Regions from separate parts of the Humidesulfovibrio idahonensis genome, predicted to be linked through region 2. Evidence: riboswitches for the same ligand, from Rfam matches in the RefSeq annotation. Region 2 holds a riboswitch; each other region holds the start of a gene.
The links. Region 2 has a riboswitch for cobalamin ahead of ACYQ4W_RS01260 (sirohydrochlorin cobaltochelatase). Riboswitches for the same ligand answer to the same signal wherever they lie in the genome.
Positions count from the first base shown of each region.

Region 1: it holds a riboswitch for cobalamin, as region 2 does, so the genes downstream of both, metE (5-methyltetrahydropteroyltriglutamate--homocysteine S-methyltransferase) here and ACYQ4W_RS01260 (sirohydrochlorin cobaltochelatase) in region 2, are expected to answer to the same signal.
Region 3: it holds a riboswitch for cobalamin, as region 2 does, so the genes downstream of both, ACYQ4W_RS12860 (ribonucleoside triphosphate reductase) here and ACYQ4W_RS01260 (sirohydrochlorin cobaltochelatase) in region 2, are expected to answer to the same signal.

Region 1 covers NZ_BAAHYE010000003.1:1,871,852-1,882,170, reverse strand. The annotation lists gene ACYQ4W_RS14660 (hypothetical protein) at 1-210, opposite strand, end outside; gene ACYQ4W_RS14655 (antibiotic biosynthesis monooxygenase family protein) at 503-829, opposite strand; gene ACYQ4W_RS14650 (bacteriohemerythrin) at 840-2,576, opposite strand; gene ACYQ4W_RS14645 (sensor histidine kinase) at 2,779-5,346, shown strand; gene ACYQ4W_RS14640 (cation-efflux pump) at 5,496-6,959, shown strand; cobalamin riboswitch at 7,308-7,446, shown strand; gene metE (5-methyltetrahydropteroyltriglutamate--homocysteine S-methyltransferase) at 7,631-9,955, shown strand; gene ACYQ4W_RS14630 (PAS domain-containing hybrid sensor histidine kinase/response regulator) at 10,150-10,319, shown strand, end outside.
Region 2 covers NZ_BAAHYE010000002.1:216,500-226,818, forward strand. The annotation lists gene ACYQ4W_RS01255 (FecCD family ABC transporter permease) at 1-220, opposite strand, end outside; gene ACYQ4W_RS01260 (sirohydrochlorin cobaltochelatase) at 312-1,208, opposite strand; cobalamin riboswitch at 1,342-1,530, opposite strand; gene ACYQ4W_RS01265 (chemotaxis protein CheA) at 1,762-3,402, opposite strand; gene ACYQ4W_RS01270 (Hpt domain-containing protein) at 3,399-4,145, opposite strand; gene ACYQ4W_RS01275 (response regulator) at 4,168-4,563, opposite strand; gene ACYQ4W_RS01280 (TrmH family RNA methyltransferase) at 4,703-5,293, shown strand; gene ACYQ4W_RS01285 (hypothetical protein) at 5,958-6,101, opposite strand; gene ACYQ4W_RS01290 (D-2-hydroxyacid dehydrogenase) at 6,278-7,252, shown strand; gene ACYQ4W_RS01295 (ABC transporter substrate-binding protein) at 7,538-8,359, shown strand; gene ACYQ4W_RS01300 (ABC transporter permease) at 8,381-9,076, shown strand; gene ACYQ4W_RS01305 (energy-coupling factor ABC transporter ATP-binding protein) at 9,073-9,744, shown strand; gene ACYQ4W_RS01310 (CBS domain-containing protein) at 9,838-10,319, opposite strand, start outside.
Region 3 covers NZ_BAAHYE010000003.1:1,445,606-1,455,924, reverse strand. The annotation lists gene ACYQ4W_RS12875 (putative Se/S carrier protein) at 1-535, shown strand, start outside; gene ACYQ4W_RS12870 (NAD(P)H-hydrate dehydratase) at 532-1,422, shown strand; gene ACYQ4W_RS12865 (anaerobic ribonucleoside-triphosphate reductase activating protein) at 1,697-2,446, opposite strand; gene ACYQ4W_RS12860 (ribonucleoside triphosphate reductase) at 2,443-4,653, opposite strand; cobalamin riboswitch at 4,780-4,983, opposite strand; gene ACYQ4W_RS12855 (ABC transporter permease) at 5,293-6,531, opposite strand; gene ACYQ4W_RS12850 (aminotransferase-like domain-containing protein) at 6,528-7,730, opposite strand; gene thiM (hydroxyethylthiazole kinase) at 7,866-8,669, shown strand; gene thiE (thiamine phosphate synthase) at 8,672-9,325, shown strand; gene ACYQ4W_RS12835 (GNAT family N-acetyltransferase) at 9,352-10,236, shown strand.

The DNA.
Region 1 (10,319 bases), on a different contig from region 2:
GAGCGTGCGCACCTTTCCGGGAAACGGCGCGGCCAGAAAAGGATGCCCCGGCCGCGCGAAGCCGCAGCAGAAGTCGGCTCCCAAGGCCCGGCCCAGCACAAGGCACAGCCGGCTGCCGCCGTCGGTCTGCTCCACATAGCCGTGGAGGATGACGGCGCTTGGCGTGTCCTGCCCTTGCGGGGCGGGCCTCGTGGCTTTTGTCTCAGGCATGCATCACCGCTCCGCGCTGCTGGATGCTCCGCGCCCGCGCAAGCCGTCCAGGCGCGGCACCGCCCAAAGCCGGGTCGGCTTCAGGACCTTACGGCTTACGGTTCCGAAACATCGGCCGTGCGCGGGCAAATCCATCGTCCGCACTCTGGAGGAAAAGCATCTGCTTTGCAATCGGCCCGTGAGCCGGAGCATCGCCAAGCGGGACTGCCCCCTGCTCCACGGCAGACCCCAAAAAAGAGCGGAGGAACCATGCGGCTCATCCGCTCTTCTGCTTTTGGCGAACGGCGGAGGCTTACGGGTGCGCTTTCCAAAAGGTTTCGCGCTCCACCCGGCATACACGCAGGCCGAACTCCTCATACCAATCCGCCATGCGGGCGCGCACAGCCACATGGCGCGGGTCGGCCTTGAAACGGGCGATGGACTCCAGCGAATCCCAATAGGACACGGTGATGCCCTGGCCGTCCTCCTGGCGCACGCTCTGCGCCCCCAGAAAGCCCGGCGCGGCCTCGGCCAGGCGGACCAGCTCCGCGGCGGCCTCGGCATAGCCGTGGTCCCCGGCAGTGCGCCGGGAGGAAAAGATGACGGCGTAGCAGGGCGACTGGGAGGCGGCGGAATCCATGCGGCTGCCCCTAGCGCAGGCCCTTGCCCTTGAGGAACGCGCTGTACTTCTTGTCCGTGCCCATGATGTGGTTCACCAGCCAGTCCTTGAGGAAGCGCATGATGTCCATGGTCACCTTGGCCTGGCCGCTCTTGAGCGCGGCCTCGAAGTCCAGCACCTGCTGCACCAGCTTGGCGTGGATTTCCTTGTGCCCCTTGGTTTCCGGATAGCCGTAGCGGTCGAAGTACTCCTCCTCCTGGCCGAAGTGCTTCACCGTGTATTCCTTGAGCCGCTCCACCACGCCCACCAGCACGGAGTCGGACTTGCGGGCGCGCATGCCCGCGTGCAATTCGTTGATGAGCCCCAGGAGCACCTTGTGCTGTTCGTCGATGAGGCGGATGCCCACGGAAAGATCGTCGGTCCAGGTCATGAGCTGGTCGCTGTTGGTCACGGCCGTGAGCTTGCCGCTGGCCATGGCCTGGATGATGGAGTCCAGTTCCTCGGCCAGGCCGGAGATCTCCACCACTACCTGAGTCGAGTGGTCCACGCTCTCGGCCGTCTCCTTGGCCACCTGGTTCACCTCGGCCACGCTGCGGTTGATCTCCTCGCTGGTGGCGGACTGCTCCTCGCTGGCGGTGGCGATGGAGGCCACCTCGAGGGCGGTCTGCTGGACGATGTCCACGATCTCCTCCATGGCCTTGCCGGACTGCTCGGCCATGCTGGAACTCTCGACGATGTCGCCGGCGGTGGCGTCCACGGCGATGACGTTCTCTCGCGCGCGTTCCTGAATGCTGCGCACGGAGTCGCCCACCTGCTTGGTGGCGACCATGGTCTTCTCGGCCAGCTTGCGCACTTCGTCGGCCACCACGGCGAAGCCGCGCCCGGCGTCGCCCGCGCGGGCGGCCTCGATGGCGGCATTGAGCGCCAGCAGGTTGGTCTGGTCGGCGATGTCGGAGATGACGCCCAGCACCTGGCCGATGCCCTCGGCCTGGTTGCCCAGGGTGGTCATGGTCTCCTTCAGGGCCAGAATGCGCTCCTTCACGCGGCCGATGCTGGCCACGGCCTCGCGCACGCCGCTGGCGCCCGCCAGGGCGTTGCCCTTGGAGCGCTCCGCGCTTTCGGCCGCGCTGCCGGTGTTGCGGGCGATTTCGAGAATGGCCTCGTTCATCTGCTCCATGGCCATGGTGGTGCTGGCCACGCGCTCGCGCTGCACCTTCACGTCCTTGCCCACGTGCTCCATGTTCTCGTTCAGCTCGCGCACGGCGCCGAAGATGCGCGTGGCGGCCTCCTTGGCCTTTTGCGAGGCCGCGTTCATGTTCTCCAAAAGGTCGCGCACGTTGGCCTCGGCCGTGCGGCTTTCGCTCAGGGCGCGCTCCACCTCGGCGGAGCGGCGTTCGGCCTCGGACTCCTTTTCGCGCGCGGCGGCTATGGCCCCGTCCAGGTGCTGCACCATCAGGCACATGGCGTCGCGCAGGGCGGCGTATTCCTCGGGCATGGCGGTCATGGGGCAGGCGCCGTCCTTGCCGGTGGAGACCGCGCGGGCATAGTCGCCCAAGGCGGCCAGCGGCAGCATCATCTGGGCGTGCACGGTCCACAGCAAAAAGCCGGCGCCGAGCATGGCCAGGACAAAGAGCAGGGTATGCACCCAGGACGAGGAGTCGGACATGAGGCCGTAGGTGAAGGAGGCGGCACCGCCGCCCAGCAGCACGGCGGCGGAGATGATGATCCGGATCTTGATGCTGGAGCTTGGGCTTGGCGCCTGTGGCATGGAAGAATCTCCTTGGCGGATGGGGAACGCAATGCCGCTTGCCGAAACCGGGCGGCGGTTACGAACGGGGGTAGTAACCCCTATCATTTCGGTAGGCGGACCACAACACATTACCCCTGGCCCCCCTTGCGCGATGATTGCGCTTGCTGTACGGGATTATTGGTAGAACCAGCAAAAGTCGTCGTCCCAAGGGGTTGCGCTCATGCGGGCAGTGCTGTCCATTCGCCTCAAGCTGCTGTTTTTGGCGGTGCTGGCCTCGCTGCCGGCGCTGGCGCTGGTGCTGTACACCGGCATCGCCGAAGAACGGCAGGCCCTGCGCGAGGCGGAAACGCGCGCCGCGCACATCACCAGCGACCTGGCCCAGCGCCAGCAGCAGCTCATCGCCAGCACGCGGCAGTTTTTGGCCACCCTGGCCCTTTTGCCCTCCGTGCGCGCCCTGGACGGCAAGACGAGCGCACAGCTGTTCCGCGAGCTGCTGGGCGCGAACCCCATCTACAGCGACATCATCCTGAGCACCCCCCAGGGCGCGGTGCTGGCCTCGGCCCAGAACCACACGCCCAATTTCAGCCTGCGCGAAGCCCCGTACTTCGCCGAGCTGTTCAAGACCAGGGCCTTTGTCCTTGGCGGCTACCGCAAAAGCCTCTCCACCGGGCTCGACGTGCTGGTCTGCGCCACGCCCGTGCCGGGCCCGCGGGGCGAGGTGCTGGGCATGGTCTCCACCGGCGTGCGCCTGGACATCATCGGCGACATGGTCCGCGACATCCAGCTGCCGCCCGGCTCCACCGTGTTCATGGCCGACCGCGAAGGCCGGCGGCTGTTCAACCGCCACTACCCGGACCCCAGGCCGGACCTCTACCCCCTGGGCGGCAAGGTGACCCTGAGCCAGCGCCGGCTGCTGGCCACCGCCGCGGCCGAGAGCCCCTTCTACGCCCTTGACCTCACCGGCCTGCGCCGCCTGTACGTCGTGCAGGAGTCCCGCCTGCGGGCGGACGAGCCGCCGAGCATCTACGCAGGGATCAGCCTGCCGGAAAACACCATCATCGCCGAGGCGCGCCAAGCGCTCCTGTCCGGTCTGGCCATTCTGGCTTCGGCTGCGTTTCTGACCGCCCTGGCCGCATGGCTGGCGGGCAAGAAGATCTTCGTGGAGCGCATAGAACGCCTAGCCATGGTGGCGGGCCGCTTCGCCGAGGGCGACCTTGCCGCCAGAACCGGCTACGCCGAAACGCAGACCGGCGGCGACGAGCTGGGGCAGCTCGCCCAGGCCGTGGACCGCATCGGCGCGGAGCTCTCCGCGCGGGAGGCGGAGCGCGAGGCCACCCTGGAGCGGTTGACGCGCACCCAGTTCGCCGTGGACAACGCCGGCGACGACATCTACTGGACCGACGAGCAGGGACGCTTCCTGTACGTGAACGCGCGCGCGGCCAAGAGCCTGGGGTATGCGCCGCAGGAGATGCAGGGCCTCACCGTGTTCGATGTGGACATGGACCTGGACCCCGCGCGCTGGGCGGAGATGCTGGCCCGCCTGTCGGCCACCAGCCCCATCAGCTGGGACACGCGCCAGCGCACGCGCCAGGGCGCCACGCTCAACAAGGAGATCACCATCAGCCTCGTGGAGGGCGGCGCCTCCCGCGTCGTCTTCGCCACCGGGCGCGACATCCGCGAGCGCCAGCGCCAGGAGGCCGTGCTGCGCTCCCTGCTGGACGAGACCGCCGCCGTCACCGGGCAGGAGTTCTTCCAGGCCTTCACCGCCAGGCTCGTGTCCATCCTCGGCGTCTATGCCGCCTTCATCGGGGAATACCTCGACACCCCGCCCACGCGCATGCGCACGTTGTCCATCTCAAGCGCGGACGGAAAGGCCATGTCGCGCGACTTCTCCCTCGCCGAGACGCCGGGCCGCGACATTCCGGACAACGGGTATTTGCTGGTGCGCAGCAATCTGCTCCAGCGCTACCCGGACACGGTGTTCTTCACGGAGGTCGGGGTGGACAGCTACCTCGGCGTGCCCATGCACAATGCCGACGGGCTCAGGATCGGGCACCTGTCCATCATGGACCGGCGGGCCATGCCCGATGACCCCTCGATCATCGCCACCCTGCGGCTGTTCGCCCTGCGCGCCAGCGCGGAGGTCATGCGCCTGCGCGCGGAGCGCGACCTGCGCGCCTCGCTGCGGGAAAAGGAAGTGCTGCTGAAGGAGATCCACCACCGGGTCAAGAACAACATGCAGATCGTCTCCAGCCTGCTCAGCCTGCAGGCGCGCGACGTGCAGGACCCGGCCGTGCTGGAGCTTTTGGCCCAGAGCCGGGCGCGCATCCTCTCCATGGCCCTGGTGCACGAAGACCTCTACCAGACCGGCAACCTGGCCCAGGTGGACTTCCGCCACTATCTGGAGCGGCTGGCCCAGCGCGTGGGCGCGGGCATGGCCGGGGCCCCCGGCATCAGCATCGAGCTTGAGCTGGACGAACTCTCCCTGGGCATCGACCAGGCCATACCCCTGGGGCTTTTGTGCAACGAGCTTTTGACCAACGCCCTGAAGCACGCCTTCAAGGGCCGCGAGCAGGGCACTGTGCGGGTGCTGCTCACCCACGGACCGGGCCAGGCCCAAATCACCGTGCGCGACGACGGCCAGGGCCTGCCCGCAAACTTCCGCCCCGGCGAGGGCAACACCCTGGGGCTCGAGCTCGTGTGGTCCCTGGCGGAGCAGCTGCACGGCGCGGCCGAGGCCAAAAACGACGGCGGCGCGGTCTTCACCGTGCGCTTTCCCCTGAGTTGACAATCTGTTGCGCTCGCGACAGCTCCCCCGTGCCCACCAAGCGCAAGGCCGCTCCCAGGCCTCGCGGCGGATTTTTGTTCAGTGTCGACTCCAGGACTCGCAGCCTCCCCCGCGTTGACGCCTTGCCGCCCTCCACGTAGAATCATCCAATGAGCACAATCACCCCCGGAACAGAGGCCCTGGCCCTGCGCGAAAAGCATTCCGCCGCCCTGGCCTCGGTGTTGGCGGCCCTTGCGCTGACGGGCATGAAGCTCGTGGTGGGCATAGCCTCCGGCAGCCTGGGCATTTTGTCCGAGGCCGCCCACAGCGCCCTGGACCTTGTGGCCGCCGGCGTCACCTTCTATGCCGTGCGCATCTCCACCCTGCCGCCGGACCGCAAGCACCCCTACGGCCACGGCAAGGTGGAAAACCTCTCGGCCCTGGTCGAAACCCTGCTGCTTCTGGGCACCTGCGTGTGGATCGTCTTCGAGGCCGTGAACCGCCTGCTGCACCCCAAGCCCGTGGAGGCCACGCTTTGGGCCGCGGGCGTCATGGCCGTGTCCATCGTGGTGGACTTCACGCGCTCGCGCATGCTGCTGGCCGCGGCCAGAAAGCACAACAGCCAGGCCCTGGAGGCCGACGCCCTGCACTTCTCCACGGACATCTGGTCGTCGCTGGTGGTGCTGGCGGGCCTGGGCGCGCTGGCCCTGGCCGACAGCCTGGACCCGGCCACGCCCCTGGCCCAGTGGCTGCACCGGGCCGACGCCCTGGCGGCCCTGGCCGTGTCCGGCATCGTCCTGTGGGTCAGCATCCGCCTGGGCCGGCAGGCCGTGGACGTGCTGCTGGACGCGGGCGTGCAGGAGGCCCAGGACGGCATAGAAAAGCGCGTGGCGCATCTGCCGGGCGTGCTCAGCGTGCGCCGGGTGCGGGTGCGCCAAAGCGGCCCGGCCAGCTTTGTCGACATGCTGCTGGGCGTGCGCGCGGGGCTGGAGCTGGAGGACGGCCACCAGGTGGTGTGCCAGGCGCGCGATGCGGCCCAGGCCGTGCTGCCCGGCGCGGACGTGCTGGTGGAGCTGCGGCCGGAGGAAGACGGCGCCGCGGGGCTGCTGGACCGCGCCAAGGCCGTGGCCGACACCTACGACCTGGGCGTGCACGACCTGGATTTGCGCCACGCCGACGGCGTGCTGCTGTTGAACCTGCACGCCGAGGTGCCGGAGTCCCTCTCCCTGGCCGAGGCGCACAAGCGCATCAGCGGCATGGAGGCCCAGCTGCGGGCCGAGCTCGGCGGCGCCTGCCACGTGGTGACGCACATAGAACCGCAGGGCGCGCACCCGGAGCCGGCCCTGGACGACCCGGAGAGCGCCGAGACCCTGCGCCTGGCCATCAAGGAGGTTGTGGACGAGACCCCCGGCGTGTGCGACCTGCACGGCCTGGTGCTCTTGCGCTCCGGCGCGCGGGTGTCCGCCTCGTTCCACTGCCGCATGCACCCGCAAACGCCCATCACCCAGGCCCACGACCGCACCGTGGCCCTGGAGGCCAGCCTGCGCGCGCGTCTGCCCCAGCTCATCCGCATCACCATCCACATGGAGCCGGACGAATCCGTGCCCGCCGCACTGGAGCAACCCATCACCTGACTTGTCGGTGTCTGGCCTGCCGGAGCGTGATCCGTCAGAGCCTCGCCTCTCGACTTCCAAACAGGCGGCGTCCAAACAGGCGGCGTCCAAGCGGACAACCGTTTGACCGCGCCTCGTCCCAGCGCTCGCAGTCCGACAGCCCAGCGCCTGGAACCGCCAAGCCTCTAACCCGCCGCCGGGGCAGCCATTTGAAGCCACGCCAAGGCAACGCCAAGCCAGCGCAGGAGCACGGCAAGGCCAGCGCGCGCCCTCACGCCGAAAAACCGCCCGCTCCCCCGGCTTGACAGCCATGCCCGCGCGGGCTAGCCAAACAATAGCTCAACACTCGCCAGAAACCCATCGGGTAACGGAAGACGGTGCAAATCCGTCGCAGACGCGCTGCTGTAACCGGGAAAAACGCCGGTCGCGCCCACTGAACCGCTCGCGGTTCGGGAAGGACGCGGCCACCAAGGCCGGGGGACGTGCCCCCGCCCGGAAGCCAGAAGACGACCCGAAACGGACGATAGTGCAGGCCTCGCGACCTGGGCCGCAGGACATTGAACGCCCCCCCGTCGGCGTTTCCGCTGGATTGTTCAGACAGACGGCTCAGCGCGCTCCCGCCCCCTCCAGTCTCTTGCGCCCTCGCTTCGCCTTGTGGTTCTGGCCAAAATCGGACGACCGGAGGTTACCGCATGTTGACGCACACTTTGGGCTTTCCCCGCATGGGCGCGGCCCGCGAACTCAAAAAGGCGCTGGAGGCGTTCTGGACAGGCGGCCCGCTGCGCGACGCAGGCCGCGGAGCGGAACGCGACGCCCTGCTCGAAACCGCGCGGAACCTGCGCCTGCGCCACTGGACCAGCCAGGTCCAGGCGGGTATCGACATCGTGCCCGTGGGCGACTTTTCCCTGTACGACCACATGCTCGACATGACCCTGCGCCTGGGCGCGGCGCCGGGCCGCTTCGGTCCGGCCGATGCGGACGGCGGCCTGGAGCGGTACTTCCGCATGGCCCGGGGCGGCGGCGAGGGCCAGGACCACGCGGCCATGGAGATGACCAAGTGGTTCGACACCAACTACCACTACATCGTGCCGGAGCTCACGCGCGGGCAACGCTTCGACCCCGACGCGCGCGACCTGCTGGACCAGCTGGCCGAGGCCCAGGCCGCGGGCTTCCGCGCCAAGGTGGTCTTGCCCGGCCCCTGCACCTTTTTGCACCTGAGCAAAAGCGTGGACGCGGGCTTTGACCGCTTCGAGCTTCTGCCCGCCCTCACCGAGGCCTACGCCAAGCTCATCGGCCAGCTGGCCCTGCGGGCGGAGTGGATACAGATCGACGAGCCGGTGCTGGCGCTGGACCTGCCGCAGCACCTGCCGCGCCGGTTCCGCAGCGCCCTGGTGCGGCTCACCCAGGCGGCCAAGCCCGCCAAGCTCATGCTCGCCACATACTTCGGCGGCGTGGCTCAAAACGCGGATGTCTACTCCGGCCTGGATCTGGACGCCCTGCACCTGGACCTGACGCGCGCGCCGGAGCAGCTTGCGGGCATATACGCCCACCTGGCCCCGCGCACGGCCCTATCCTTGGGCGTGGTGGACGGCCGCAACATCTGGCGCGTGGATGCGGACAAGGCCCTGGCCCTGCTGGACCACGCGGCGCGGGCCATAGGCCCGGAGCGCCTGCTCGTGGCGACGTCCTGCTCGCTGCTGCACTGCCCCGTGGACCTGGAGGGCGAAACGCGGCTGGCTCCGGAGCTGCGCGGTTGGATGGCCTTTGCCCTGCAAAAGTGCGGCGAGGTGCGCAAGCTGGCCGACTGCGCGGGCGGACTGGACCGCAGCCTGGGCCGCTCCTGCGCGGACTGGCTGGCCGAGAACCGGGGCATCCGCATGGCCCGCGCCCACAGCCCGCTTCTGAACAACCCGGACGTGGCCCGGCGCATGGCGGCCGTCGGCCCGGACATGCTGGCCAGGCCCCTGCCCTATGCCGGTCGGGCCGGGCTGCAGCGCGCGGCCCTCGGCCTGCCGCCCTTGCCCACCACGACCATCGGTTCCTTTCCACAAACCAAAGAGGTGCGCTCGGCCCGCGCCCGGTTCAAAAAGGGCGAGCTTTCGCCCGAGGGCTACAAGGCCTTCCTTGAGGACACCATCCACGACGCCGTGGGCACGCAGGAGCGTCTGGGGCTCGACATGCTGGTGCACGGCGAGCCGGAGCGCAACGACATGGTGGAGTACTTCGGCGAACAGCTGGCCGGCTTCTGCTTCACCCAGAACGGCTGGGTGCAAAGCTACGGCTCGCGCTGCGTCAAGCCGCCGGTGATCTACGGCGACGTGAGCCGCCCCGGCCCCATGACCGTGGACTGGAGCCGCTTCGCCCAGTCCCTGACCAAGAAGCCCATGAAGGGCATGCTCACCGGTCCGGTGACCATCCTCTGCTGGAGCTTCGTGCGCGACGACCAGCCCAGGGCCGAGACCTGCAGGCAGATCGCCCTGGCCCTGCGCGACGAGGTCTGCGACCTGGAGGCCGCGGGCATCAAGGCCATCCAGATCGACGAGCCCGCCCTGCGCGAGGGCCTGCCCCTGCGCCGCGCGGACTGGGACGCCTATCTGCTCTGGGCCGTGGACGCCTTCCGCCTGGCCGTGGGCGGGGCCGCGGCGCAAACGCAGATCCACACCCACATGTGCTACTGCGAGTTCAACGAAATCGTGGAGTGGATCGCCCGGCTCGATGCGGACGTCATCAGCATCGAGGCCAGCCGCAGCCGCATGGAGCTCTTGGAGGCCTTCCGCCGCTTTGAATATCCCAACGAAATCGGCCCCGGCGTGTACGACATCCACAGCCCGCGGGTGCCCGGCACGGCGGAGATGCTGGACCTCTTGCGCCGCGCGGCCGAGGTCATTCCGGCCGGCCGCCTGTGGGTCAACCCGGACTGCGGGCTCAAGACCCGCGCCTGGCCCGAGACCCTGGCCAGCCTGACGAACATGGTCGAGGCCGCGCGCCTGGCCCGCGCGGAGCTGACGTCCCGGTAGAGCGACACCGCCCGGCGCCGCCGCCTCGGCTTGGGGGGGCTGCGCCGGGCTTCTGCGGGGCGAACTTGAATAATCGGTCAACGCCCTGCCAAGGCGCCTTCAATCAGATTGCCATGCCCGGCAAACTGCTATAAGCTTTGGCATACAGTGGCAGTATTTCCCGCAGCCGCCTCCCCACTGCGACGGAGGAAGACATGGCCAAGAAGGACACCGAGGAAAAGCCCCTCTGCGACGCCACGGAACTGGCGGGCTTGGCTCCGGTCTCCATCATGTGCTTCAACTGCCAGGGTGACATCACCTTCGTCAACGACTGGCACATCCACAACTTCGCCAAAGACAAGCGCCAAAAGGAAGACTACCTCGG
Region 2 (10,319 bases):
CCAGCGCGGCCCCGGTGATGCCCGCCAGCACGACGCGGGCCAGGCGGATGTCCACAATGACCACGGACAGGCTTGGGTCCACGGGCGCGCCGTAAGCGAAGCCCGCGGCCTGCAGCAGCGCTCCCAGGGCCTGGCCCGGCGTTGCGGGAAAACTGCCCACGCAGCAGGCCAGCAGCACGGAGGCCAGCACGGCGGAGGCCAAGAGCGCCAGGGCAAGCACGGCGGAACGGATGGACCGCCGCCTTTCTGAAGCGAGGACGTCCGTTTTTGCGTCTTCGCCCCTGCCCCCGGTTCTGGCCTCCGCCGCCATGCTAGAGGCCCAGTTCCTTATCCGCGTCCTTCAGGTGCTCAATCCAGAGCCGGGACACGGCCGGGCGGCTGCCCAGCCCCACCAGCACCGGCTTGGGCGCAATGCCCGCGGCGGAGAGCTTGCTGGCCCAGGAGTCGTCCTCCTTGCCCGCCATGTCGTTGTGGGCGTGGTCGCCCGCGACGCTCATGAGGGGCACGAGGTACGCGGTGCGCACGCCGTGGCGCTTCAGGGTCTGGATGGTGTCGTCGATTGTGGGCGCGCTTTCCACCGTGGCCACGTAGACGCCGGGGTCGAGCTTCCACAGGGCGAGCTGCAGGGCGGAGTAGGCGGCGTTGGCCGGATGTTCGGTGCCGTGGCCCATGAGCACCACGGCCTCGCCCTTCTTGTGCTGCGGCAGGGAGGGCAGAATGGCCTTGGCCGTGGCGTCGATGTCCTCCGGCCCATACAGCAGCGGGCGGCCCACGCTCACGTGCTTGATGCCCTTGGGCATGGCCTGGAAGGCCTCGGCCGTGGCCTTGATGTCGTTGTATTCGCGGCCGGGTATGGATTGCAGGGACTGCACGGCCACGTGGGTGAAGCCCTCGGCGGCCATGTCGGCCAGGGCCTGGGCCGGGGAGCGCTTGTGTATGCCTTCGCCCGCGATCTTGTCGCGGATGATCTTGGAGGAATAGGCCAGGCGCACGGGCACGCCCGGGAAGGCGGCCTCGGCCTGCTGCTTCAGCGAGTCGATGGCGGCCACGGCCTCGGGCACGCTGGTGCCGAAGGCCACCAGCAGGATGCCGTGCTTGGGCTCGGCGTGTTTTTTGTCTTCGCCCGCAAGGGCGGTCTGGCCCAGGGCCAGGCAAAGAGTCAGCGAGAGAACGGCGCGCAAGAGCGCGGCCAATGCGGTTTGACGCATGCGGAACCTCCACGATGGAGGGCGGGTGGGGGACAACAAAAAATCCCTTCCCGCAGAAATGGTGCGGAAAGGGATTCCCGTATTCGTCCCTTAGCATGTCCCGTCGGACAAAAGCCCTCGTTGCCGACGAGAAGCCATGACACAGTATCCGGCAGGTCTTCCGACTCACCCCATCGGCCCCGGCCTTCCCAGGAGTTTTCTCCCAGTGGCGCGCTAGGGGACCGATCGTTTGCGGGGCTCACGGCGGCGGGTCCGCTCCCGATTCACACGGGATTCCCTCTTCACCCCGCAGTTGCGGGGCACCGGACACAATAGTGGTTAGTCGGTCGGGGAAGGGGTGTCAAGCGGCGCGGGCGTGCGCCAATGAGCCGCATCAGCGGGGCGCGGCCACGAAGGGTGTCGGCAATGGGCGCTTGCGGGGCGTGCAAAGCAAGGGCGTCAATGGATGAGCGTCAATGGATGAGCTTAAAGGATGTGCATCAATGGATGGGGCGGCAAGCGGAGGCATCGTCGCAGGGCGTCAGCTACGGGCGGCGTGCGCCAATGAGCCGCATCAGCGGGGTGCGGGCGCCTCGACAGGCGCGGCCACGGGCGCGCTGACCTCGGCCAGCAGCTTTTCGATGTCGAGCACCAGGGCGTCGCTTTCGCCCATCATGCCGAAGCCCAGAATGGGCAGGGTGTAAATGTCCTGCACGGGCACCGTGAAGCCGGTGACCACCACCTGCTGTTGGCGCAGCACCTCGTCCACCAGCAGGGCCGCGCCGGCCTCGCCCATGCGCACGGTGATGATGAGTCCGCGCTCGATGCCCGGGCAGGAGTCGCCCAGGCCCAGGTGCCGGCACAGGCGCAGCAGGTGGAAGATCTGGCCGCGCACGCTCACGGCCTCGCTGCCGTCGGGCAGGGACACCAGGTCTTCGGCCTGGGGCGCGTATATCTCCAGCACGTCGCGCGAGGGCACGATGAGCGTCTCCGGTCCCACGCGGCACACAAGCGCGTCCACAATGCCCTCGTTCACCGAGCGCGAAAGCGGAATGGACAGGGTGAAGCGCGAGCCGGCGGCGGGCAGGTTCTCGATCTTGATGTCGCCGCCGAGGGTGGTGCGCACGGCGTTGGCCACGGCGTCCATGCCCACGCCCCGGCCGGAAACGTCGGTGACTTTCTCCGCCGTGGAGAAGCCGGAGGAGAGGATGAACTGGATGACCTCCTGGTCGGAGAGTTCCTGGCCGGGCTCCACCAGGCCGCGCTCTTGGGCTTTCTTCAAAATTTTCGCGGCGTTCAGGCCCCGGCCGTCGTCGCTCACCTCCACATAGGCCGTGTCGCCCTTGCGGTAGGCCGTCAGGTTGACCGCGCCGGTCTCGTCCTTGCCCGCGGCGGCGCGTTCCTCGGGCGTCTCCAGCCCGTGGTCCAGGGCGTTGCGCAACAGGTGCACCAGGGGTTCGTTCAGGCTTTCCACAATGGTCTTGTCCAGGGCCAGTTCATCGCCGGTGATGGTGAAGCGCACCTTCTTCTGCATCTTCTGGCTCAGGCTCTGCACCAGGCGGTTCATGGGCAAAAAGATCTGCTTCAGCGGCACCAGGCGGATGGCGTCCACCTGGGTCTGCAGGCCGGTGATGACCGTGTCGAGCTCGGCCAGGGTGGAGGCGGAGAGGGTGGCCCCGCGCATGCCGCTTTGGGAGAGCACCGCAAAGGTGACCATGAGCTTGCCCACCAGCTCGATCAGGCTGTCCAGGCGTTCGGTGGGCACGCGGATGCTGGTGATGCCCTGCTTGCTGGCGGCCAGGGCCTTTTCGGCGTGCTTGTCCGCGTCCTCGGCAGGGGGCTCGGCGGCAGGGGAGGCTGCGGCTTCGGGTTCCGCAACGGCCAGGGGAGCGCTCGCTTCGGCGGCCCGCGATTCCAGCACCGGCGGCGCTGTGGCGGTTTTCGGCTGGTCGAGCACGCCCGCCAGGGCGTACAGGAACTTCTTGTGCGCCTCGCACAGGCGCAACAGCGCGGTGACGATGGGCTCGTTGACCGGGGTTATGCCGTCGGCCAGCATGTCTAAAAGCGAAATGACCTGGGCCGAGGCCAGCTTGAGGTGCGAAAGGCCCAGGGCCTCCAGCACATGGGACACGTCGTTGGCTGTGGGCCGGCCGTCCTCCAGCAGAAGGATCTTCTCCTCCAGGGGGGCGATGCACTGGCGGATGTGGTCCCTCACTGGACGCTCCCCTCGGGCAGGCCGCATTCGACATCCCCGGCTTTGGCCACGGGCTGGATGACGGCGTCGAAGTCCCAGGCGTAGAAATTTTCGCGGCAGGCGCCGCACAGCCCGCGCACGCGGATGGTCCACATGCCGGCCAGGGCCGCGATGTCCTCCCACACGCCGGAGCCGAAGCTCTTCACCGCCGCGACATCCAGGACCACGGGCGTGGTTTGCGGCAGGCCGAGGATGGCGCCCACGATCTCATCGGCCTGAGACTTCTTGTGGATGCGCGGGCAGCTCAGGCGCAGCACTGTGGCCCCAGGCTCCTGCTCCACGGCGAGGCAATGGTCGCTGCTGGCCTTGGCCGTTTTGCCGCCCTCGCCCGCGGCGGCGGCAAGCACCTCGCACACGGCGTCTATCTCGGACTGGTCCGGCGCGCCAAGGTCGCGTATCTGCTCGATGACCGCGAACACGGAGTTGACGCCGTGCGCGGCCAGGGAAATGTTGTCGGCGCTGTGCTCCAGGGTGCCCGCCTGCAATTTTTTGAGGAAGCTCTCCACCTTGTGGGTGAAGGCGCTCGCGGCCTCGAACCCGGGCATGAAGCCGGTGACGCCCTTGATGGTGTGCAGGGGCCGGGCCAGCACCTCTATGCCCGCGGCCACTTCGCCGGCGCCAAGAAGCTCCAGGCCTTCCAGCACCTGGGGATAATACTTGTCGCCGACTTCGGCGAAGAATTCCTCGGACAGGGCGTCGCTCAAAAGAAAATCCTTTTTGACGGGCTTACGCCACGATGAAACCGAGTTTCTGGAGTTCTTCGAAGAGCTTGTCCTTGCGCACGGGCTTCACGATGTAGCCGGAGGCCACGCCATCGTGGAACGAGCGTATGACGGTCTTGGGGTCGTCGAGGGCCGTGGTCATGAGCACCTTCACGCTCGGCTTGCCGGGCAGGGTCTGCTCGTAGTCGCGTATTTTCTGCAGGGCCTCAAGGCCGTCCATCTCCGGCATCATGATGTCCATGAGCAGGAGTTCGTACGGCCGACCCTCGGCATGCGCAAGTTTGAAGGCCTCCAGCGCTTCGACGCCGTTGACCACCACGTCCACCTCGAACAGGGTGTTCAAAAACACGGAAAGCACCTTCCGGCCCAGAAATTCGTCTTCGGCTATAAGCGCTCGCATACCCTTCCTCCCACGGCGGACAGGCCGCTTGGTGTGTGTAATGTATTCGCGCAACCACCGAAAAAGTCAACAACAGATAGTGCAAGGCTCATGTTCTGCGCACTTGCGCGGGGGCAGTGTTGTGAGTACAAGCGCGCTCATGCGAGGCTTCATCTCACCCGAACGCGCGGCGCGTATTCACGGCGTGCTCTCCCGCCGTCAGACCGACGTCACGCTGGTCATGGACAACATTTGGAATCCGCACAATGTCTCCGCCATTTTGCGCAGTTGCGACGCCTTCGGGCTGTTCCGCATCCATTTGTATTACACCACGGAAAAATGGCCGGAGATGGGCACCAAGTCCTCGGCCTCGGCCAAAAAGTGGATTGAGCGCGTGGGCCACGAGTCCGCCCCGGAAATGCTCTCCGGCCTCAAGCAGGCGGGCATGCAGGTCATCCGCACCGGCTTTTCCGAAACCGCAAAGCCTCTTTACGACTTCGACTTCACCAAGCCCACGGCCGTGATCCTGAGCAACGAGCATCGCGGCGCGTCACCGGAACTCATCGACCAGGTGGCCGAGGAGCTTTACATTCCCATGCAGGGAATGGTGCAAAGCCTCAATGTTTCCGTGGCCGCGGCGGTCATTCTGTACGAGATGTTCTCCCAGCGCCGGCGCGCGGGGCTCCTGGACACTCCGGCCCTGTCCCCGGAGGAATTGGAGGCTTTGGCCCTGGAGTGGAGCGACAAGTAGCGCCGAGGCGCTGCGATGCCTGAACCGCCGGCGCCTTTGGCTTTCGGCGGTTGGCCCGCCGGGTCGCCTTCGGCCCAGGGTTCCGGAAAGCTCCATATGGAAAGAGGCTGCGCACGTGCGCGGCGGACGAAAAAGCATGAACGGCCTGGAAGCGATTCCGGGCCGTTTTTTTGCGGCTTGCGGAATCCGCGCAAACTCGGCCGGCTTTGCGCAGGAAGCGCACGGGGTGGGGCCACGCCATGACTTCCGGCAGGACGGCGACAGCGGGCGCGCCCGGCGTGTGCGGTGCCGTTCACGGGCTTTGCCGCGCAGGAACGGGTCCCGGCAGGGGCGCGGCAGGCATTCGCCTGTGCGGGATGTCTGGCGGGCTGGCTCGGCGGGGCTGGCTCGGCGCGGCGGGGGACGCCGGTGGGCGGGCGCGGGAACGCCTGGGCCACCTGGGCAAGGGACCCGCGTGGGCACGCGCGCGTATGGCGTCGCGCCGGCATGATTGTGAGCGGAGAGGCGAAGAACCCGTGGCCGAGGGCGGCTGGATGGGCGTTTTGCCGCAGCGCCAGGCGCCGCATAAAAGAAAACCGACCGAACCACCCCACGCAATCGGCGGGGCGGTCCGGACGGTCATTCTGCAAACATCAAGGCTGCCGGGCGAACCCGGCCCAAGGGCCTAGTGGTGGCCTTCTTTCTTGCCCTGCTGGATGCGGATGAAGGCCACGGTGATGATCCAGGCCAGATAGATGAAGATGAGGGAAACGCCGACGGTTCCCTGGCTGGTGCTGTGGGCCATGTCTTTCAAAAGTTCGCCGAGCATGGATCAATCCTCCGGATTTTCTTACCTGGCCTTTGCAAGCCAAGGCGCGCCTATTTCACGCGATCGCCGGGAAATGTCAAGGGGGGTCTCCGGCTTGGCTAAAGGCGAAGCCCCTTGCCAGCGAGACGCCGGGCGCGTTACTGTGGTCCGACAGAATTTTCGCCACGGAGGCGCACATGACCGAAAAACCCCGCATTGTCGTGCTCGACGCGTTCACCATGGGCCAGGACGTCTCCTGGGAGGGCATAGCCAGCCAGGGCGAACTGCACCTGTACGACCGCACCCAGCCCGCGCAGCTTTTGGAGCGGGCCAAGGGCGCGCAGGTGCTGCTCACCAACAAGACCGTGCTGGACCGCGCCGCCATAGAGGCCCTGCCGGACCTGCAATGCATCTGCGTGCTGGCCACGGGCTACAACGTCATCGACCTTGCGGCCGCGGCGGCGCGGGGCATTCCCGTGTGCAACGCGCCGGGCTATTCGCCGCCCGCCGTGGCGCAGCACGTCATGGCCGTGGTGCTGGAGCTGTTCACCCATGTTTCGCTGCACGCCCGCGCCGTGCGCGACGGCCGCTGGAGCTCGCAGCCGGACTTCTGCGTGTGGGACGAGCCCATTGTGGAGCTGGCGGGCAAGACCTTCGGCGTGGTGGGCTTCGGGGCCATCGGCAACCGCGTGGCCGAGCTGGCCAACGCCTTCGGCATGCGCGTGCTGGCCCACGTGCCGCGCCCCAAGGAGCTGCCGCCCTACGGCCCCTTCGACTTCGTCTCGCTGGACGCGCTTTTCGAGGAGTCCGACGTGGTGAGCCTGCACTGCCCGCTGACCGCCGAGAACGAGAACATGGTCGACGCGCGCCTGCTTTCGCTCATGAAGCCCACAGCCTACCTGGTGAACACCGCGCGCGGGCCGCTGGTGGACGAGGCCGCGCTCGCCGCCGCGCTTTCGGCCGGCAAGCTCGCCGGGGCCGCCCTCGACGTGGTGCGCCAGGAGCCCATCCAGCCAGAGAACCCGCTGCTTTCCGCCCCGAACTGCCTCATCACCCCGCATGTGGCCTGGGCCAGCCGCGAGGCGCGCGGGCGGCTTTTGCGCATCGTCGCCCAGAACCTGGGCGCGTTTTTGCGCGGCACGCCGCAAAACGTGGTGAACGGCGTGGGCTAGCGGGGGCTCCATGAATACAACGCCCACCGCGGTCACTTGGCGCTGCAGGGGCTGCGCCGGTGAGCCAAATCAACGGCGCAGCACACAACGTCCGTGGATATCATGGTCCGTGGATATCATGGCTAGCGGGCGGGCAGGGCGGCCAAGGCAAGAGCCCGGTGCCGGGTCGCAAGAGCCGCCCCATGACTTTACAGCGACACGGAAGCTGTGTCATTCGTGACATCTGACAATTCCCAAACCTGTCTCTTCGACCTCTGTCCCTTTTGACCAACCCGGAGGAACGCCATGCGTAAATTTTCCTTTGTTCTCGGCCTTGTGGCCATGCTGGCCTTTGCTGGCAACGCCGCCGCCGCGGAAGCCATCCTGGTGGGCACCACCACCAGCACCGCCGACACCGGCCTGCTCGACTACCTGGCGCCGAAGATTTTGAAAGACACCGGCCTCGACATGCGCTGGATCGCCGTGGGCACGGGCAAGGCCCTGGAGCACGGCAAGAACTGCGACGTGGACATCCTCATGGTGCACGCCCCGGGCGCGGAGAAGAAATTCATCGCCGACGGCAACGGCGTGAGCCGCACGGAGTTCATGTACAACGACTTCGTGCTGGTGGGCCCGGCCAAGGACCCCGCCAAGATCAAGGGCAAGAGCGCGGCCGATGCGCTGAAGACCATCGCGGCGGCCAAGGCCTCCTTCGCCAGCCGCGGCGACGACTCCGGCACGGACAAGCTGGAGAAGAGCCTGTGGAAGAACGCCGGCCTCGCCCCGGACAAGGAGTCCTGGTACATCCAGGTGGGCCAGGGCATGCTCGTCACCCTGCGCATGGCGGCCGAGCGCGGCGCCTACACCATCACCGACCGCGGCACCTGGATCGCCTTTGAGGCCAAGGAGCACCACTCCGGCCTGGTCGTCGTTTCCGAGGGCGACATGGCCCTGCGCAACCAGTACAGCATCATCCTGCTGCCGCCCAAGTGCTCCAAGATCAAGCACGAGGCCGCCAAGAAGCTGCAGGCCTGGTTCGTCTCCAAGACCGGGCAGAAGGCCATCGCCGACTTCAAGGTCGAGGGCAAGCAGCTCTTCACGCCCAACGCGGCCGGCGCGGCCAAATAGGCCGGGCGGAAGCGCGCGGCAGTGGACTACTTCAGCGAAGGCTTCGCCAGGGCCGTCGAACTGCTGTTGAGCCTGGACCCGGAGACATTCTCCGCGGTGTGGGCCACGGCGGCGGTGACGGCCCTGGCGCTCGCCGCAAGCCTGACCATCGGACTGCCCCTGGGTTTCGCCCTGGGGCATTTCCGCTTTCCCGGCCGCCGCGTGGCGCGGCTGTTCGTGGACTGGATGCTCTCGCTGCCCACGGTGGTCATCGGGCTCATCGTCTACGCCCTGTTCACCACGCGCGGGCCGCTGGGCGAGTGGGGGCTGCTGTTCACCGTACAGGGCATGGGCATCGGCCTCACGCTGCTCGGCCTGCCCATCATCATCGCCATGACCGCCACGGCTGTGGAGTCCACGGACGTGCGCCTGACCGAGACCGTGCTCTCCCTCGGCGCGGACAGGATGCAGCTGCTCTTCGCCACGCTTTCCGAGGCGCGCTTCGCCATGGCGCTCGCCGCGGCCTCGGCCTTTGGCCGCATCGTCTCCGAGGTCGGCATCGCCATGATGGTCGGCGGCAACATCAAATGGCACACGCGCACCATCACCACGGCCATTGCGCTGGAGACCGGCAAGGGCGAGTTCGCCACGGGCATTGCGCTGGGCATCGTGCTCATGCTGGTGGCGCTGGTGGTGAATTTGCTGGTGGCGCTGCTGCGCCGGAGGGCCGGGGCATGAGCGCGCCGCTGTATCAGCTGCGCGGCGTCGAGGCCGCCTACGCCGGGGAGCAAAGCGTGCTCCACGTGCCCGGGCTCGACATTGCGCGCGGCGAGATTCTGGGCCTGGCCGGCCACAACGGCAGCGGCAAAAGCACGCTGCTCAAGCTGCTGGGATTTTTGATGAACGCCCGTGCGGGCAGCATGGTTTTCGATGGCGGGCTTGTGGATCATGCGGCCCTGCGCTCCGGGCATTTGCTGCGGCGCAAGGCCGTGCTGCTGGGGCAGGACACCTGCCTGCTCAAGCGCAGCGTGGCCGCCAACGTGGCCTATGGCCTCAAGCTGCGCGGCCAGCCCGCGCCCAGGCAGCGCATCGCCCAGGCGCTGGCCCTGGTGGGGCTCGATTTCGCCCAGTACGGCGGACGGCCCTGGATGCGGCTTTCCGGCGGCGAGGCCCGGCGCGTGGCCCTGGCTGCCCGGCTGATCCTTGATCCCCTGGCGCTCTTGCTCGACGAGCCCACCACCGGCCTGGACCGCGCCAGCACGGAGCACGTGAAGCGCGCCGTCTTGAGCGCGCGCGCGAACCACGGCGCCACGCTGGTCATCGTCAGCCACGACATGGCCTGGCTTTCGTCCTGCGCGGACAGGGTGCTGACCCTGGAAGAGGGCCGCATCATCGGCGGCTTGTAAGCCCGCCTGCGGAAAGACGCCCAGGCGCTGCCTGCCCAGCCCTGCCCGCGCACATTCGCCAGCGGCCTCAAGGCCGCGGGAAGCCGGCCGCTGCTAAAACGCGGCCACCATGTCGTCGGAAATGGCGCGGTACACATCGGCCACCAGCACGATGCCCAGGACCTTGCCGTTTTCGGCCACGACGGCCCAGCCGCGCTTCTTGCGCAGAAAAAGCTCCAGCACCACGGGCAGGGGGTCTGTGGGCTTCAGCACGGGCACGTCGGGCTCCATGTGGCTGGCGAGCTCCGTGTGGGTGCACGCGGCGCTGGCCCGGGCAAAGGTCTTGTCGAAGTCTCCCTCTTTGGCCACCTTGAGCTCGGAGTCGCGCAGCACGCATTCGTCCAGCGCGGCCAGCACGTTCCATACGGAAATGGCGCCCTTGAGCGCGCCCTCGCGGCTGCCGGACTTGCCCAGCACGAGCACCACGTTGTTCTCCGGCGTCTTTTTCTGGCTCTCGCGCAGCGCGCGCACGGCCTGGGCCAGACTGGCGTTCTCGTCCACGCTGGCAAAGTCCTCGCGCATCAAATCCCAAGCCC
Region 3 (10,319 bases), on a different contig from region 2:
GCAGGGCCACGACCGCGGCGTCCTGGCTTTCTCCCACACGGCGGAGGTCATCCGCGCCGAGGCCGCGCTCAAGGCCGCGGGCCTTGCCGTGCGCGTCATGGGCCCGCCGCCGGACATGCGCACCGGCTGCGACATGGTGGTGGAATTTGAGCTTGTGCGCGAGCCTCTGGCGCGCCGCGTCCTTGCGGAGGCGAAGCTCGCGCCGCTTGCCGTGGCCCCGGTGCGCGCCGGGATGCTCGAACCCGTGTCCCTGTGCCAGGTCAAGGACTTCGGCCAGTGGCTCATGGTGCGCGCGGCCAACATGAAGCTCACCGTGGACAAGGGCACCCGCGTCATTGTGAACATTTCCGGCGGCGGCTGCCCGGACGTGCCCGCCCTGGCCGAATTGCTCGTGGGGCAGACCCTTGACGCGGCCCCGTCGCCCCTTGCCACAGGGCAGACGCTGTGCGCCTATGCCCTGGAATTGGCCTTTCGCGAGGCGCAGCGCCAATTCGAACACCCGCGGCCGGAAGGCCCGCAGCCGGAGCGGCCGTGACCTCTCCCTGGCTGATCGTGGGCACAGTGCCCGATGAGTCCGTGGGGCTGCTGCAGGGGCCCTGCGCTATGGACCGCGCGGGCCTTGTGGTGGGCGGTGTGGACCTGTCCGTGCGGCGCGGCACGCCGGCGCTCTTGGCCGCGGCCTGCGCGGCCTGCGCGGTTCTCGGGCTCGAGCCGCCCCAGGCGCTGCTCGTCGGCGACGCCGGGCGCGGCCGGGGCAGCCGCATGCTGTACGACCATTTGCGTGGGGCCCTGCCGTCCCTGGCCCCGCGCGGTCTGACCTTCCACTATCTGTTTCCGGATCTTGCCGGGCACGACCAGGTGCTTCTGGCTACGCTGGCCCTGTCCGCTCGGCCGCTGCTCGTGGCGGACGCGGGCTTCATGTATGTGGCGAAGATGAGCGGGCAGGCCGTCGAATACGACCTGTTCACCCCGGACGCGGGCGAGCTGGCGTTTTTGGCCGACGAAATGGCCCCGCACCCCTTTTATACGCGTGGATTTTTGCTGGAAGCCGGCGCGGTCCCGGCCGAGCTCATCCGCCGCGCCTGGGATTCCGGCGGCGCGGCCAAGCATATGCTTGTCAAAGGCGGCAGCGACCAGGTCGTGCGCCAGGGGCGTATTTTGACAGAGATCGCCGGGCCGCAGACGCCCGCCATGGAGGCCATAGGCGGCACGGGAGACACGCTCACCGGCATGGTCACCGCCCTACTCATGGGTGGCCGGTCCATCCCCGGGGCCTGCGCGGTCGCCGCTTTGGCCAACCGCCTGCTTGGGCAGCTTGCGCGGCCCACGCCCGCCACGCCTGTGGCCGGACTGGTGGAGCATGTGGGCGAGGCGCTCCGGCTGGCGTTGGAAAGAGAGGAAGAGTTCCTGTGGGGAAAATGATCCCCCCCTGGGGAAGACTGAGCGACAAGCCCCTGCCGGAGGGGGAGTTCATCAACGCGCATGCGCGATAACGCGCTGCTGCGGCAATGAAGAAGACCGCAGGATGCCGCCAAGGCCCATCGTCAGACTCGGCCACGGCCGCCGGGCACGTCTTTGCCAAGGGCCCAGGCCGCGCTGTTTGCCGTGCCAAGCCGCCTGACTCTTGCCGCAGTGGGCAGGTCATCGGCGGGCATGTTGTGCGTGATCGGGGAGAACCCGCTGCCGGCGTGCCCGTTTATTGCCGTACGGCCAGTCGCCCGCTCTCGCCCAAGGCGGCCCTCAGCGCGGCCGCGAGCCGCTCTGGCACGTGTCCGCGGCCAGACGCGGCCAGCTCCGCATCTGCGCAGCCCTCGGGCTGGAAAGCCTGCAGCACCCAGAGGAGCGGCCCGGCTTTGCCCGGCAGCGCGGCCAGCTCACCGGCGAGCTCAAGCAGTTCGCCCTCGGAGAGCAGCGCCGGGTGCCATGTGGTGCGCAGTTCAAAGGGCACACCGCTTTTGCGCAACAGGTCTAGGCTCTCCCGGGCCGTGCCCGCGCTTCCGGGTGCGCCGGTGATGCGCGCGTAGGCGCTCTGCGGGGCCTTCAGGTCGAGGCCGACCCAATGACACAGGGGCAGAACGCGGGCCAGGGCCAGCGGGTCCATGCCGCTGGTGTGCAGGCCGACTTCGAAGCCAAACTCGCGGACTTGGCGCATGGCGTCGCCCAGGCCCGGCTGGAGCAAAGGCTCGCCGCCGGAAAAAACCACGGCTTCCAGCAACCCCTGCCGGGTTTCCAGCCAGGCCGGAACCTCAGCCCAGGGCCTTGCGCCGGCGCCAAAGGTCCGCAGCGCGGCGTTGTGGCAATAGGGGCACGCCCAGCCGCAGCCCTGGCAAAACACCGTGGCCGCCAGTTTCCCCGGCCAGTCCGAGGTGCTCAAGGGGGTGAGGCCGCCGACGGACAACGCTTCCGCCTTGAGCCCCGCCCCTTGTCTGTTCTCGGCGTCGTTCAAGCGGTGAGCCCGGAATCGTCGGGACCGCTGCGCACCGGCTCGCGGAAGCACACGCGCTCGTCGTATTCGCCCTTTTTGCCGATGTTGAAGGCCGAGCGCGGACGGTAGTAGCCCATGACGCGGGTCCAGATTTCGCAGGCCTGCTCGCGGCCCTGGTCTGTGCAGGTGGGGCAGGTCTTGTGCTCGCCTTCCAGGTAGCCATGGCTGGGGCACACGGAGAAGGTGGGCGTGATGGTGATGTACGGCAGGGCGAAACGCGTCAGCGCCCGGCGCACCAGCTCGCGGCAGGCCCGCGCGTCGGACACGCGCTCGCCCATGTACAGGTGCAGCACCGTGCCGCCGGTGTACTTGCGCTGAAGCTCCTCTTGCCGGGTGAGCGCCTCGAAGGGGTCGTCGGTGAAGTTCACGGGCAGTTGGGAGGAGTTGGTGTAATACGGCTGTTCTTCGGTGCCCGCCTGGATGATGTCCGGAAAGCGGCGGCGGTCCTCCTTGGCGAAACGGTAGGTGGTGCCCTCGGCCGGGGTGGCCTCCAGATTGTACAGGTGCCCGGTCTCCTCCTGGAATTCGGTCATGCGCGCGCGCACATGGTCCAAAACGCGCAGAGCCAGGGCGTAGCCGGTCTCGGTGGTGATGTCCTCCAGACCGCCGGTGAAGTTGCGGATCAGCTCGTTGACGCCGTTGACGCCGATGGTGCTGAAGTGGTTGCGCAAGCTGCCCAGGTAGCGCTTGGTGTAGGGAAAGAGTCCGGCGTCCATGCGTCGCTCGATCTCCTTGCGCTTGATCTCAAGGCTCGTGCGCGCGGTTTCAAGCAGGACATCCAGCCGGGCCATGAGGTCGCGCTCGTTGCCGCGTGAAAGGTAGCCCAGGCGCGCGCAGTTGATGGTGACCACGCCCAGCGACCCGGTCTGCTCCGCGCTGCCGAAGAGCCCGTTGCCGCGCTTGAGCAGCTCGCGCAGGTCAAGCTGCAGGCGGCAGCACATGGAGCGCACCATGTTCGGCGTCAGATCGGAGTTCAGGAAGTTCTGAAAATACGGCAGGCCGTACTTGGCGGTCATCTCGAAGAGCAGGTCCACGTTGGGCCCGTCCCAGGGAAAGTCCTTGGTGATGTTGTACGTGGGAATGGGGAAGGTGAACACCCGGCCCTTGGCGTCGCCCGCGGTCATCACCTCGATGTAGGCGCGGTTGATCATGTCCATCTCAGCCTGCAGCTCACCGTAGGTGAAGGACATTTCTTCGCCGCCGATGACCGGATGCTGGCCTTTCAAGTCATCCGGGCAGGTCCAGTCGAAGGTCAGGTTGGTGAAGGGCGTCTGCGTGCCCCAGCGCGAGGGAACGTTGAGGTTGTAAATGAGTTCCTGGATGCACTGGCGGACGTCATCATAGCCGAGCGCATCTTTGCGCAAAAACGGCGCCATGTAGGTGTCGAACGAGCTGAAGGCCTGCGCGCCCGCCCATTCGTTCTGCAGCGTGCCAAGAAAGTTCACGATCTGCCCCACGGCGCTGGAGAGATGCTTGGGCGGCTTGGCCTCCACCTTGCCGGGCACGCCGTTCAGGCCCTCGACGAGAAGCGTGCGCAGCGACCAGCCCGCGCAGTACCCGGCCAGCATGTCCAGGTCGTGGATGTGCAGGTCGCCCTCGCGGTGGGCCTGGCCCACCTCTGGCGGGTAGACGTGATTGAGCCAGTAGTTGGCCGTGACCTTGCCGGAGACGTTCAGGATGAGCCCGCCCAGGGAATAGCCCTGGTTGGCGTTGGCGTTGACGCGCCAATCCTGCCGGTCCAGGTACTCGTTGATGCTGGCCGCCACATCCACCACGGTTTTTTTGTCCTGGCGCAGTTTGGCGCGCTGTTCGCGGTACACGCTGTAGGCGCGCATGGTCTGGAAGTGGTTGGCCGAGATGAGCGCCTGCTCCACCGCGTCCTGGATGTTTTCAATGTCGGGCAGACGGCCGGAGAAGCGGTGGGAGAGCACCTTGACCACCTGCGCGGTGATGAGTCCGGCCTCGGCGTCGTCGAATTCGCCAGTGGCCGCGCCCGCGCGGCGGACGGCCGAGCGGATCTTGCCCGCGTCGAAGCCGATGACTTCGCCGCTGCGCTTGCGCAACTGGGCGGGCGGCGCAATGGGACGCAGCGGGGTGAGGATGGCGGCCGGGGTGGAGGAGGCATCCTCGGACGGCTGGGGATCACGGTGTTGGGCGGTTTGAGACATGGCGGGCTCCGGCGGGTTCTGGTTTCGTTGACGCGGGGGCCGAAACCAGCAGCCGAGGGCAGCACGCCCATCCAAACTGCCGCATCGCCCTCCCACGAGGCAAACGCGTCATGCCGTCCGCGCAGGGTGCGCGGGCGGGAGCAGGCAGGTCTTCGGACTTGCGGGCATTGCGGCGTTCTTGCCGTCTTTCTTGCCCCCGGACTTCCCGGCCTTTCGCCAGTGTCTCGTAGTGGGGGCTCGTTCCCGTTCACCGCTGCGGGGCAGTTCTGGGCTTGCACCAGATTCTCTTTTCACCCGGCAGGGCCGGGCACCAGCTCACGCAGATCTATGAGGCCGGCGGGCGATAAAGTCAAACCCCCCTCATGACGCGCACCCTCCTTGGATTGCTGGGGGGATGCGCGCCGCGGCCGGCAGACGCTGCCAAGCAACGCGGCGTGAACAAGGAAAACCACGCCATGCGGCGATCTAGAAAACATCCAGATGTTCTTTAGATTTATGGGCCACCCGGAGCGCACGACGAGGCTCTTCCGAACGGGCAAGGCATTTGGGACAAAGAGCCTGCGCGTTCATCGTCATGGCCTTGCCCAAGAGCCTGGGCCGGTCTTTTTTGCGCGGCCCGCCCCTTGGGTTCCCCGCGGCCTAGCCGTCGCCGCGCAGCGCGGCTATGGGATCCAGCGCGGCCGCGGCCTGCGCGGGCTTGAGGCCGAAGACGAAGCCGATCAAGAGCGCGCTGCCCAGGGACCAGAAGAACACCTTCCACGAGAAGAGGATTTGCAGCATGCCCAGCCGGGTAAGCAGTTGCCCCAGTCCCAGCCCCAGTCCCAGCCCCACAAGCCCGCCGATGGCCGTCAAAAAGGCCGCCTCGAGCATGAACTGCAGCAGGATGGCGTTCTTGGTCGCGCCCAGGGCCTTTTTGAGCCCTATTTCTCGGCTGCGCTCGCTGACGCTGATGGAGAAGAGGTTGGCCAGCACAAAACCGCCAACGGTCATGGCGGCGGCGGCGGTGACGCCAAGAAAGGCCACCAGCCCGCCCTTGAAGGCGGAAAGGAATTTCAGGATCTCGTCGGCGGTGATGATGGAGAAGTCGTCGTCGTCGCTGTCGGCCAGGTGGTGGTTCATGCGCAGAAAGGCGCGCAGATTCTCCACGTGGCTGCTCATGAGCTGGGGCTCCAGAAACTTGATGCGCATGGCGCGGTAGTACTTGCGGTCCAGGTTGAAACGGCTGGTGAGGGTGCTGATGGGGATGATGACGCGGTCGTCCACATCGCCGCCGCCGCCGGAGGCCCCGCGGTACTTGAGCCGGCCGATGACCTGCACCTGGAACTTGCCCATCTGGAAGGTGCGGCCCACGGGCGACTCGTCGCCGAAGAGCTCGCGGGAGGGCTTGTCGCCCAGCAGGGCGACGCGCGCGCCCAGGCGCACGTCCTCCTCGGAGAGGTCGCGGCCCTCGACCAGCGGCCAGTTCCAGGCGCTGGCGTAGTTTTCCGTGGCGCCGACGATGAGCGTGCCCGGAAGATTCTTGTCCTGAAAGCGCAGAGGAATGTCCTGCTTGGCGCGCATGGGCACCACCAGCGAAACGCCGGGCAGCGACTGGCGGATGGTGCGCATGTCGTCTTCGGTGAGGGTGTTGGTGCGCGCGCCGACAGCCCGCTTCTTGAAGTTCCCGCCGAAGACGAGGGCGGCGTCGGGCCCGAACCATTCGACCAGCTCCACGGCCTTGCGCTCCGCCCCGTCCACGGCGGTGACGATGAGGGTGAGGGCGGCCACGCCGAACCCCACCCCCATGATGACAAAGAGCGAGCGGGCCTTGTAGGCCCACAGGGCCGCCAGGGCCATGCCCCGCAAACGGCCCAGAAGGGTCAGCGTTCCGGCGCTCATGCTCCCTTGCAGGCGGCTTTCGGGCTGTCGGCCAAACAGGCCTCCATGCAGGCGGCCAGCCGCTTGATGCCTTCGTCGATGGTCTCGGCGTCGGCGTTGGAGTAGTTGAGGCGCAGGGTGTTTTCGCCCGTGCCGTCCACAAAGAAGGCCGCGCCGGGCACAAAGGCCACCTTGCACTCCACGGAGCGCTTCAAGAGCTCCGTGGCGGAGAGGTTCTCCGGCAGGGTGACCCAGAGGAACATGCCGCCCTCGGGCTGGGTGACGTGCACGTTCTTGGGAAAGTGCTTGGCGATGGAGGCCTGCATGGTCCGGCACTGGTTGCCGTAAAGCTCGCGGATGCGCGCCACGTGGGCCTCGAAGTCGTTGTCGGCCAGGAACTGGTGCACGATCATCTGGTCGAGGGAGCCGGTGTGCAGGTCGGCCGCCTGCTTGGCGATGACGAGCCGGTCCATGATCTCGCCCTTGGCCACGATCCAGCCCAGGCGGAAGCCGGGCGCGGCGACCTTGGAGAAGGTGCCGAGCAGCATGGAGTGCTCCGGCCGCTGCTTGTACACCGGCGGCAGGGCGCGGCCCTTGAAGCGCAGCTCGCCGTAAGGGTCGTCCTCAAGGAAGAATGTGCCGTGGCGGTGCAGCAGCTCGGCCACCGCTGCGCGCTTTTCTTCGGAATAGGACAGGCCGGAGGGATTCTGAAAGCTGGTGACGGCATAGAACAGCTTGGCGCCCTCAAGGGCCTTGTCGAGGGCGGCCAGGTCCGGGCCGTCGTTCTCCAGCGGCACGGAGCGCCAGGAGGGCCGGAAGATGGTGAAGGCCTGGATGGCGCCCAGGTAGCCGGGCTTTTCCATGACTACGGTATCGCCCGCGTTGACGATGACCTTGGCCACGAGGTCCAGCGCCTGCTGAGAGCCGGTGGTGATGAGGATGTCGTTGGGGTTCACGTTCATGTCCATGCGCCGCTTGTAGCGGTCGGCGATCCACTTGCGCAGGGGCAGGTAGCCCTCGGTGGTGGAATACTGCAGGGCGCTCGGGCCGGACTCGTACAATACCTTGGCGGCGGCGGCGGCGATCTCGGGCACGGGGAAGGAGGCCGGATTGGGCAGGCCGCCCGCGAAGGAGATGACGGAAGGATCCGCGGTGACCTTCAGAATCTCGCGGATGAAAGAACGCTGGGCCTTAGCCACACGATCGGCAAACTGAGGCATGTGGGGGACTCCTTTTCATTATTGTAGGGAGGACTGTAGGCCCGTGCCTCCGCGATTTCAACCCTCCTTGCCTTGACAACCGGCAGGCAAGCGGAGAATCTTGAACGACCTGCAACCTCATAGCCGGAGCACGCCATGACCGACGCCGACAAGGTATTTCGCGACATTGAGGCCATCCGCGCCAAAGCGCCGGTGATCTTGTCCATAACCAACTACGTGGTGACCAACACCACGGCCAACGCGCTTTTGGCCCTGGGCGCCTCGCCCATCATGAGCCACGCGGTTGAGGAAATGGCCGAGCTGGTCGCCATTTCCGGCGGCGTGGTCATCAACCTCGGCACCGTGGCGCCGGAATATCTTGCCGCCATGGATCCCGCCTGGACCGCGGCCGACGAGGCCGGCGTGCCCGTGGTGCTCGACCCCGTGGGCGCGGGCGCGAGCATGCTGCGCACCGTCACCCCCCTGGCCCTGCTCGGCGCGCACCAGCCGTTCATCATCCGCGGCAACGCCTCGGAGATCATGACCCTTGCCGGTGATTCCGGGTCCGCCGCGCGCGGGGTCGACTCCACGGCCAAGAGCGACAACGCGGGCACCGCCGCGCGCACCCTGGCCATGAAGCACAACTGCGCTGTTGTGGTCAGCGGCGAAACCGACTTCGTCACCGAAAGCGGCGCCAAGGTGCGCGTGCTCGGCGGCAGCCCGCTCATGCCGCGCGTCACCGGCCTTGGCTGCACGGCAACGGCCCTGTGCGCGGCCTTTGCCGCCGTGAACAAGAACCCGCTGGAAGCCGCGCTGCATGCCTGCGTCACCATGAAGGTTGCGGGCGAGATGGCGGAACGAAAATCAAGCGGCCCCGGCACGTTGCAGCTGCATTTGTACGATGCGCTGTACAACATGACCGCCCAGGACGTGGTCGACCACATCAAGGTGGTGCACTAGCCATGACGCGGCGGCCGGGCTTTGACCTCGCACTCTATCTGGTGACGGACCGGAAGCTGTGCGGAGAGCGGAGCCTGGCCGACGTGGCGGCCCTGGCCGTGCGCGGCGGCGCAAGCGTTGTGCAGCTGCGCGAAAAGAGCCTGGGCTTCCGCGACATGGTCGCCCTGGGCCAGGCGCTCAAGGCCCTGCTCGCACCGCATGGCGTGCCGCTCATCGTCAACGACCGTGTGGATGTGGCTTTGGCCGTGCAGGCGGACGGCGTTCATCTGGGCCAGTCGGACATGCCCGCGCCCCTCGCCCGGCAATTGCTCGGCCCGGCCGCGCTCATCGGGCTCTCCCTGGAGCGCCCGGACCAGCTGGCCGAGGCCGAAGGCCTGGACATCGACTACTACGGCGTCAGTCCCATCTATCCCACGCCGACCAAGACGGACACGGGCCCCGGCTGGGGCCTGGGCGGCCTGCGCGGTCTGCGCGCCGCCACAGCGCGTCCCCTGGTGGCCATTGGCGGCATCGGCGCGCAAAATGCCGCCGAGGTCATCCGCGCCGGGGCCGACGGCATTGCCGTGGTCTCCGCCATTTGCGCCGCCCCGGATCCGGAGAGCGCGAGCCGCGCCCTGCTCGACGCCGTACGCCGGGAGCTGGCGCTCCGCCCCTGACAGCCACGTCCATCAAGGAGGCCCGCATGACCTCGCCCCACGGCACAAGCACCACGGTCGACGATGGGTACGCCATCCGCCGCATGGCGCGGCATGAGCTGGACTTCGCCCTGGACCTGGCCGCGGCCGAGGGCTGGAACCCCGGCCTGCGGGACGCCGAAGCCTTTTGGCGGGCCGACGGAGACGGCTTCTTTCTCGGCGCGCTGCACGGCGAGCCCGTGGCGGCCATTTCCGCCGTGCGCTACGCCGCGGACCAGCACAGCCCGGCCTTCGGCTTCATCGGTCTGTACCTCGTGCGGCCGGATCTGCGCGGGCGCGGCTATGGCCTGCGTCTGTGGAACGCGGCCCTGAAAGCGCTGGCTGCGCCCACAATCGGTTTGGACGCGGTGGTGGCCCAGCAAAGCGCCTACGCCAAGGACGGTTTCGCCCTGGCCCTGCGCAACAGCCGCTATGAAGGCACGACCGGTGGCGAGATGCCCCCTGGGCTGCACGATCTGGAGGAAACGCCCTTCGCCGAGGTGCTGGCCTACGACAGGCGTTGCTTCCCGGCCCGGCGCGAAGCCTTCCTGACATCCTGGCTCAGCCTGCCGGGGCACGTGGCCCTGGGGCTGCGGCGCGGGGGAAGGCTGGCCGGCTACGGCGTGGTGCGGCCCTGCGGCGTGGGCTCAAAAATTGGCCCGCTCTTCGCCGATGACGCGGTCGCCGCACACAGTCTTTTTCATGGTCTTTGCGCCGCCGCGCAACAGGGCCCGGTCTTCCTCGACGTGCCCCTGCCCAATGCGGACGCGGTGCGGCTGGCCGAGTCCCACGGCATGCGCCAAGTGTTCGAGACCGGGCGCATGTATCGCGGCCCTGCGCCCGCATATGACCTGGAACGCGTCTTCGGCGTCACCAGCTTCGAACTGGGCTGACAAGAAAAAGGCCGCCCCCCAACGGGAGACGGCCCAAATGAACGACGAATGAACGGCGGGTGAACAGCGTTCGACGTGCTTCC